DNA from 2 places in the Streptomyces sp. NPDC015345 genome. Region 2 is predicted to be linked to the other one. Evidence: riboswitches for the same ligand, from Rfam matches in the RefSeq annotation. Region 2 holds a riboswitch; the other holds the start of a gene.

Region 1 (4,407 bases), on a different contig from region 2:
CGCGCACGACCTCGTAAGAGCGGTTCCAGCCGCTGGCGGACAGCTCCTGGGCGGAGGTCACGCAGGGGGCGTAGCCGAGGCCCTCGACCTCCATGTTCCCGTACTGGGCGTCGGGGGAGCCGGCCTGGCCGTGCCAGAGCAGCATCCACAGCTGCTCGGCGGCGAGCGCGCGCAGCAGTGCCTCGTACGCGTCGTAACGCCCGGGCGTCACTTGGCGCAGCAGCTGCTCGACCTGTCCTCCCGGTCTCGGCTGTGCTCGGCCAGGGGAGACCCCATCGCCCGCGGCCGTGCCCGACGCACTCACCCGTAACCGCCCCTTCACGCCGAACCCGACGACTCGATCAATCCCATGGACCCGCCCTGCCCTGCCCTGACGGACCCGGTCCTGGAACCAGCTTAAGCGTCGATCCCCGCCCGGACTTGACGTACGCGACGTCGAGCGTCGCGACCCCCTTGGACTCGGGCCCCGCGACTCAGGCCCCCCGGAGGTAGAACGGCCGCACCTTCGCGCGGAGCCAGTCCGCCACCGGGTCCTGGGCCACGTCGAGCAGGACGAGGTTGACCGGCCAGGGGACCGGGACCAGGGTCAGGGCGCGACCGAGGGCCTGCATCGGGAGGTCGCGGGCGTCGCCCTCCCAGGTGGCCAGTTCGACGCCGACGAAGAGGGTCGGATCGTCCGTCTCGATGGCGGCCAGGCAGCGGCGCGCGGTGAGCACGATGCCCGCCGCCTCGAATTCACGGCCCGCGGCGGCCAGGAAGTCCACCGGGTCCTCCTGCCAGTCCGGCTCGAAGAGGCGGACCCGGCCGCCGGTGGTGGGCCCGTCCAGCGGGGTGCGGCCGGCCCGGCACAGCTCGGCCACGGCGGGCGGCGGCAGGGGGACGCCGACGGTGCCGTCCGGGTTCAGCACGATGCCCAGCTGCGGCGGAAGGCCCCGCGCGAACTCCACGGCGGGCGCCACCGTGCACCCCATGCGGTCGGCCGCGCCGCCGAGCGCCTGGCGGAACTGCTCCTCGGAGGTGAAGACGGGGACGTACGCCTGTCCGTCGATCTCCAGGGTCGGCAGGTCGAGGGTGCCACTTTCCGGGCCGCCGCCGTTGGGCAGCGGGATCCAGAGCCGGCTGCGGCCCAGCACCTCGACTATGCGGGCACCCGCCGAGGCGGGGGCGCCGAGCGAGGCCGCGAGGACCTGCTCCAGTTCGTTGCCCGGCCATCCGCCGTACGGATGGGCGTGTGCCTGCGCCGGAAAGTCCATCTGTCCCAACCCCTGCTCGCGACCGCTCTGCCTGCGGCTCGCACCCTAACGCCGCTGGTCCTCAGCGGTCGAAGGCGATCTCCCGCAGCACCTGCGCCGCCGCGCGGTCGAGCAGCACCGCGGAGCCGCAGCCACGCGGCAGGTCGCCCCGCTCGGCGGCCGCCACGAGCCGCGAGATCACTCTGCGGTGCCGGGCGAAGGCGTACCGCGAGACGCCGCGGCCGCGCTCGCGCTGGCCCTGGAGCGCGGTGTCGGCGGGGACGTCGAGGAGCAGCAGATGCAGCGTCCCGCCGCGCCGCAGGGCCTCCCGGGCGAGCCAGCGGCGCACCCACGCCTGGGTGCCGCAGTCGTGCACGACGACGCCGGCGCCGGAGCGCAGGATCCGGCGAAGGCCCGCGTAGTGCGCGAGGCGGACCACGGGGCGGTAGACCGCGTACGGCAGCAGCCGCGGCATGCGGGCCGCCCAGCGGTCGCGGGTGTCCTGGGAGTCGACGCGGTTGCCGCTGACGGCCTGCCGCATCAGCGTCGACTTTCCGCCACCGGGCAGCCCGGAGACGACGACCAGGTCGCCCTCGGCGAAGGTGAGGCGGCGCGGGCTGTGCCCGGCCCGCTGCCGCAGATCGCGGACGACGGCCACGGGGAGCGGACCGCAGCCCTCCCGGAGCGGGGCGGCAGCCTGCTTCGGCAGCGCCACCCCCGTGGTAGTGGCGTAGACACTCGTCCTGCTGCGCACCGTGATCGGCCTCCCCATAGCGGTCACGTACTGCTTTCCCCGGCAAGTGTAAAGAGAAGGTAATGCGGCACAAGAGGATTACTCGACCACGCGTCCCCCCTGGCCACGGTCGCGTGCAATGATGTGCGCGCCAACTCCATACCGGCCGTTTGAATCCGCGCGGGAGAGTTCCCGGACCAGCATGTATGGGTTCGGGGCGCCGAAGGAGCAAGTCCCTCCCTTGAATCTCTCAGGCCCCGTACCGCGCGGGCGAGGCACATCTGAAAAGCGGGCCGGCAGCCGTCGGTCCCACCCAAGGTGCAAGCCGTGCGTCCCATATGCCGGGACGCTCGCGGCGAACCTCTCAGGTTCCGATGACAGATGGGGAGGATCGACCTCGCCCGTCATGCCCTGGGAGTTTTCTTCATGAGCACTGCCCCCCGTCTGACCGCCCTCGATGGCGTGCATCGCGCGCTCGGCGCGACCATGACCGACTTCGCGGGCTGGGACATGCCGCTGCGGTACGCCAGCGAGCGCGACGAGCACAACGCCGTGCGCACCAAGGCCGGTCTCTTCGACCTCTCCCACATGGGCGAGATCACCGTCACCGGCCCCGGGGCCGTCGACTTCCTGAACTTCTCGCTGGTCGGCAACATCGGCTCCGTCGGTGTCGGCCGCGCCCGCTACACCATGATCGTCGCCGAGGACGGCGGCATCCTGGACGACCTGATCGTCTACCGCCTGGGCGAGACCGAGTACATGGTGGTGGCCAACGCCTCCAACGCACAGGTCGTCCTTGACACCCTCACCGCCCGCGCCGACGGCTTCGACGCCGAGGTCCGCGACGACCGCGACGCGTACGCGCTGCTCGCCGTCCAGGGCCCCGAGTCCCCCGGCATCCTGAAGTCCCTCACGGACGCCGACCTGGACGGCCTGAAGTACTACGCGGGCCTGCCCGGCACCGTCGCGGGCGTCCCCGCGCTGATCGCCCGCACGGGCTACACCGGCGAGGACGGCTTCGAGCTGTTCGTCGCCCCCGGTGACGCCGAGAAGCTGTGGAACGCGCTCATGGAGGCCGGCACCCCCGTCGGCATGGTCCCGGCGGGCCTCTCCTGCCGCGACACGCTGCGCCTGGAGGCGGGCATGCCGCTGTACGGGCACGAGCTGACCGCCGGGCTCACGCCGTTCGACGCGGGCCTCGGCCGGGTGGTGAAGTTCGACAAGACGTCGCGGTCGGACTCCTTCGTGGGCCGCGCGGCCCTGGCCGCCGCCGCCGAGCGTGCCGAGTCCGCCCCGCCTCGCAAGCTGGTCGGCCTGATCGCCGAGGGCCGCCGCGTCCCGCGCGCGGGCTTCTCCGTGGTCGCGGACGGCAAGGTCATCGGCGAGGTCACCTCCGGCGCCCCGTCCCCGACGCTGGGCAAGCCGATCGCGATGGCGTACGTGGACGCGGAGCACGCCGCTCCCGGCACCCCCGGTGTGGGCGTGGACATCCGCGGTACGCATGAGCCGTACGAGGTCGTGGCGCTGCCGTTCTACAAGCGCCAGAAGTGACGCCCCGACCGTCACAAGTGACCCCCCGCACATCTTTCCCGTTCCGCAGCACCCACCCGCGTACAGGAGAATTCAGGTCATGAGCAACCCCCAGCAGCTGCGTTACAGCAAGGAGCACGAGTGGCTGTCGGACGCCCAGGAGGGCGTGTCGACGGTCGGCATCACGGAGCACGCGGCCAACGCGCTCGGTGACGTCGTCTTCGTGCAGCTTCCGGCGGTCGGCGACACGGTGACCGCGGGCGAGACCTGCGGCGAGCTGGAGTCGACCAAGTCGGTCAGCGACCTCTACTCCCCGGTCACCGGCGAGGTCGTCGAGGCCAACCAGGACGTCGTGGACGACCCGTCGCTGGTGAACTCCGCGCCGTTCGAGGGCGGTTGGCTCTTCAAGGTCCGCACCACGGAGGAGCCGAAGGACCTGCTCTCCGCGGACGAGTACACCGAGTTCTCCGGCAGCTAAGGATCTCCCCGATGTCGCTTCTGAACACCCCTCTGCACGAGCTGGACCCGGAGGTCGCCGCCGCCGTCGACGCCGAGCTCCACCGCCAGCAGTCCACCCTGGAAATGATCGCCTCGGAGAACTTCGCTCCGGTCGCCGTCATGGAGGCCCAGGGGACGGTCCTCACCAACAAGTACGCCGAGGGCTACCCCGGCCGCCGCTACTACGGCGGCTGCGAGCATGTCGACGTCACCGAGCGGCTCGCGATCGAGCGGATCAAGGACCTGTTCGGTGCCGAGTACGCCAACGTCCAGCCGCACTCCGGCGCCTCCGCCAACCAGGCCGCCCTCTTCGCGCTCGCCCAGCCCGGCGACACGATCCTCGGCCTGGACCTGGCACACGGCGGGCACCTCACCCACGGCATGCGCCTGAACTTCTCCGGCAAGCAGTTCAAC
Region 2 (4,407 bases):
GTCGATCTCGGCGAGGTCCTCGCTCTCGGTCGGCTCGATCATCAGCGTGCCCGCGACCGGGAACGACATGGTCGGCGCGTGGAAGCCGTAGTCGATGAGCCGCTTGGCGATGTCGTCGACGCTGACGCCGGTCGCCTTGCTGAGCGGCCGCAGGTCGATGATGGCCTCGTGCGCGACGAGCCCGCCGGGACCGGTGTAGAGCACCGGGTAGTGCGGCTCAAGGCGCTTGGCGATGTAGTTGGCGGACAGCACCGCGACCTGGGTGGCGCGCTTGAGCCCCTCGCCGCCCATGAGGCGTACGTACGACCAGGAGATCGGCAGGATCCCGGCGGAACCCCACGGCGCCGCGGAGATCGGGCCGACACCGGTCTTCGGGCCCGCGGCGGGCTGCAACGGGTGGTTGGGCAGGTACGGCGCGAGGTGCTCGCGCACACCGACCGGGCCGACACCGGGACCGCCGCCGCCGTGCGGGATGCAGAAGGTCTTGTGCAGGTTCAGGTGCGAGACGTCGCCGCCGAAGTGCCCGGGCTTGGCGAGCCCCACCAGCGCGTTGAGGTTGGCGCCGTCCACATAGACCTGGCCGCCGGCCTCGTGCACCTCCGCGCAGATGTCGGCGACATGCTCCTCGAACACGCCGTGCGTCGAGGGGTACGTGATCATGAGCACCGCCAGCTCGTCGCGGTGCTTCTCGATCTTGGCGCGCAGGTCCTCGGCGTCGATCTCGCCGTCGTCGGCGGTCTTCACGACGACGACCTTCATGCCGGCCATGACGGCGCTCGCCGCGTTCGTCCCGTGCGCGGAGGACGGGATGAGGCAGACGGTGCGCTGGTCGTCACCGTTGGCGCGGTGGTACCCGCGCACGGCCAGCAGCCCGGCCAGCTCACCCTGCGACCCGGCGTTCGGCTGGAGGGAGACCTTGTCGTACCCGGTGACCTCGGCGAGCCGCTCCTCCAGCTCACGGATGAGCGTGAGGTAGCCCTGCGCCTGCTGGGCGGGCGCGAAGGGGTGCAGCTGCCCGAACTCGGGCCAGGTGACCGGCTCCATCTCGGTGGTCGCGTTGAGCTTCATCGTGCAGGAGCCCAGCGGGATCATGCCGCGGTCGAGCGCGTAGTCGCGGTCGGCCAGCCTGCGCAGGTAGCGCAGCATCGAGGTCTCGGAGCGGTACTGGTGGAAGACGGGGTGCGTGAGGTACTGATCCGTACGCAGCAGGCCCGCGGGCAGCGTGTCCCTGACCTCGGCGTCGAGCGCGTCGACATCGGCCTCGACCCCGAAGGCCCCCCACACGGCGGCGAGCTGCCGGCGCGTGGTGGTCTCGTCGCAGGCGAGCGAGACGTGGTCGGCGTCGACCCGGCGGATGTTGACGCCGTTCTCGCGGGCTGCAGAAACGATCCCCTCCGCCTTGCCGGGCACGCGCACGGTCAGCGTGTCGAAGTACGCGCCGTGCACGACCTCGACACCGCCCGCCTTCAGGCCCTCGGCGAGGAGCGTCGCGTACCGGTGGGTGCGCCGCGCGATGGACTTCAGCCCGTCGGGGCCGTGGTAGACGGCGTACATCCCGGCCATGACGGCGAGCAGCACCTGCGCGGTACAGATGTTGCTGGTGGCCTTCTCACGGCGGATGTGCTGCTCACGGGTCTGCAACGCGAGCCGGTACGCCTTGTTGCCGTCGGCGTCGACGGAGACGCCGACGAGCCGCCCGGGCAGGCTGCGCGCGAACTTCTCGCGCACCGCCATGTAACCGGCGTGCGGGCCGCCGAAGCCCATCGGCACACCGAAGCGCTGCGTCGTGCCGACGGCGATGTCCGCGCCGAGCTCGCCCGGCGAGGTGAGCAGCGTCAGGGCGAGCAGGTCGGCGGCGACCGTGACGACCGCACCGAGCTCGTGCGCCTGGTCGATGAGCGGCTTGATGTCGCGTACGGCACCGGAGGCGCCGGGGTACTGCACCAGCACGCCCACGACACCGCGCTCGGCGACCTCGGCGGGAATTCCGGTGCTCAAGTCCGTGACAACGACCTCGACACCCGTCGGCTCGGCACGGGTCCGGATGACGGCGATGGTCTGCGGCAGGGCGTCCGCGTCGACGAGGAAGACCCCGTCCTTGACCTTGCCCATGCGCCGCGACAGGGCCATGGCCTCGGCAGCGGCCGTGCCCTCGTCGAGCAGCGAGGCTCCGGAGGTGGGCAGGCCGGTCAGCTCGGCGACCATGGTCTGGAAGTTGAGCAGCGCTTCGAGGCGCCCCTGGGAGATCTCGGGCTGGTACGGCGTGTAGGCGGTGTACCAGGCGGGGTTCTCCATGACGTTCCGCAAGATCACGGGCGGTGTGAAGGTGCCGTAGTACCCGAGACCGATCATGGAATCGAGGACCTGGTTCCGGTCGGCGAGCGAGCGCAGTTCGGCCAGCACCTCGGCCTCGGAGCGCGCGCCGGGCAGCTTCAGCGCCTCGGCGTTCTTGATCACATCCGGCACCGCGGCGGCCGTGAGCTCGTCGAGCGAGCCGTACCCGACCTGGGCGAGCATCTTGGCCCGCGCTTCCGCATCGGGCCCGATGTGCCGCTGCTCGAAGGGGATGCCCTGTTCGAGCTCGGAGAGCGGGATGCGATTGGTGGCAGTCATTGCGGAGGCCTCCTGGTCTGCGCGACCTACGAGGGGTACCACGGCGCGGGTACCCGGACGGCCTCCCCCTCTGTCATCTCAACCTGAGAGCTTCACCGGGGGACACCGCGAAGGCGCCGGCCCGGCTTTCACCGTCGGTGAGGAAGGGGTTCGAACGTGCCCGCCCGTACGCCCGCCCTGCTTTCCAGAGTGACCTCGTCCGTGCGGTACGTGTGCCTGAGAGATTCCGGGGAGGATTTGCTCCTTCGGCGCCTCCGGAATCGTGACCCGGAGAGCTCTCCCGCACGGGATCAGCAGCCAGCGCCAGCCTACCAGCGCGTCCCCCGGCCATTCCCTCGAGTGGCCGCCTGCCCCGAAGTGCTCTTACGTAGTGAGTACGAGCGGACAAAGATGAGTTATGCCCACATCCGACCCCGCGATCAGCTGGAGGGCCCGTGCAGACCGACATCGATCCGCGCAACCTGATCGGCCGCAAGGCGTTCGACCGGAACGGGGCGAAGATCGGCACGATCGACGAGATCTATCTCGACGACGCCACCGGCGCACCGGAGTGGGCGGCCATACGCACCGGCCTGTTCAGCCGCGACGCCTTCGTCCCCCTGGAGCCGAGCGAACTCACCGGCGACGGCACCCTCCGCATCCCCTTCGACCGCGACCTGATCAAGGACGCCCCCGACTTCGGCGTCGGCCGCCACCTCTCTCCCGCCCAGGAACTCCAGCTCTACCACCACTACGGCCTGGACACCACACCCCCAGAGCCCCCACCCCAGGACCGCGACTTCGGCCACATCGCAGGCGACCCTCCCTGACCACGCGGCCGTTCCCCTTCCCTCGGTTCCCCCTGCACCATCGGCCACGCGGACCCGCAATCCCGGTCACACAGCCAACAAGCTCCCAGCGAGGCCGACCGGCCGGCCCGAGACCACGACACCGGCCACATCACCACCGCCCCCGTACGTCTCCCTCGCCGCGGACCTCCCTCTCCCCTCTGCCGAGCCCCCCGACCGCAGCCTCAACCCCGCTCCCCCAGCCCCGTCACCTCCCCAGCCCCCGCAGGCAAGGCCTCCCCCACGACCGACGACTCCACCGCACAGGACGGCTCCACCAACGGCAACGGCTCCGCCGGCACCAGCAGCGGATCATCCGTGCGGAACGTCCGCACCCGCCCCGGCTCGGACCCCGGCGTCTCGAAGCGCACCGTCACCCGCCCCAGCCCGCTCCCCTGCACCCACCCGTGCCCGTACTCGGCATGCCGCACATCGTGCCCAGCTGCCCAGCGCCGCTCCGCAGGGGCCGCGGACTCCTCGGCACCCACGTCCTGCGGCTCCCCGGGCGACGCCCCACCCGCCCCGCCCGCCCCGTCCACCTCGCCGCCGGACTCCGGCTCCGCACCCTCATCGGAAACCCCGGCCTCAGCGGCAGCCTGCGCCTGGGCCTGCGCGAAGAGGTCCTCCTGCGTGTAGTCGGCGAGCCCCGTGACCCCCACCCCCAGCAGCCGCACCCCACCCGTGGTGTCCACGGACTCCAGCAGCCGCGCCGCGGCCTCCCGGACCACTCCGGGGTCGTCGGTGGGCCCCCGCAGCGTCTCGGACCGCGTCAGCGTGGAGAAGTCGAACCGCCGCACCTTCAGCACGATGGTCCGCCCCGAGTGCCCCGCCGCACGCAGCCGCTGCACGCACCGGTCGGCGAGCCGGGCGACCTCTCCCCTGACCCGTACCCGGTCGTGGATGTCCACGTCATAGGTGTCCTCGACACTGACCGACTTGGTGTCCCGCTCGGCCACCACGGGCCGCT

The links. Region 2 has a riboswitch for glycine ahead of gcvP (aminomethyl-transferring glycine dehydrogenase). Riboswitches for the same ligand answer to the same signal wherever they lie in the genome.
Region 1: another riboswitch for glycine. It lies ahead of gcvT (glycine cleavage system aminomethyltransferase GcvT); the one in region 2 lies ahead of gcvP (aminomethyl-transferring glycine dehydrogenase).

What each region holds. Positions count from the first base shown of each region.
Region 1 covers NZ_JBIBTX010000009.1:41,139-45,545, reverse strand. The annotation lists gene ACF062_RS31605 (enhanced serine sensitivity protein SseB C-terminal domain-containing protein) at 1-304, opposite strand, end outside; gene ACF062_RS31600 (enhanced serine sensitivity protein SseB) at 474-1,253, opposite strand; gene ACF062_RS31595 (AAA family ATPase) at 1,315-2,004, opposite strand; glycine riboswitch at 2,137-2,240, shown strand; gene gcvT (glycine cleavage system aminomethyltransferase GcvT) at 2,392-3,516, shown strand; gene gcvH (glycine cleavage system protein GcvH) at 3,596-3,973, shown strand; gene glyA (serine hydroxymethyltransferase) at 3,985-4,407, shown strand, end outside.
Region 2 covers NZ_JBIBTX010000010.1:310,883-315,289, forward strand. The annotation lists gene gcvP (aminomethyl-transferring glycine dehydrogenase) at 1-2,613, opposite strand, end outside; glycine riboswitch at 2,808-2,906, opposite strand; gene ACF062_RS34415 (PRC-barrel domain-containing protein) at 3,048-3,422, shown strand; gene ACF062_RS34420 (DNA polymerase IV) at 3,626-4,407, opposite strand, start outside.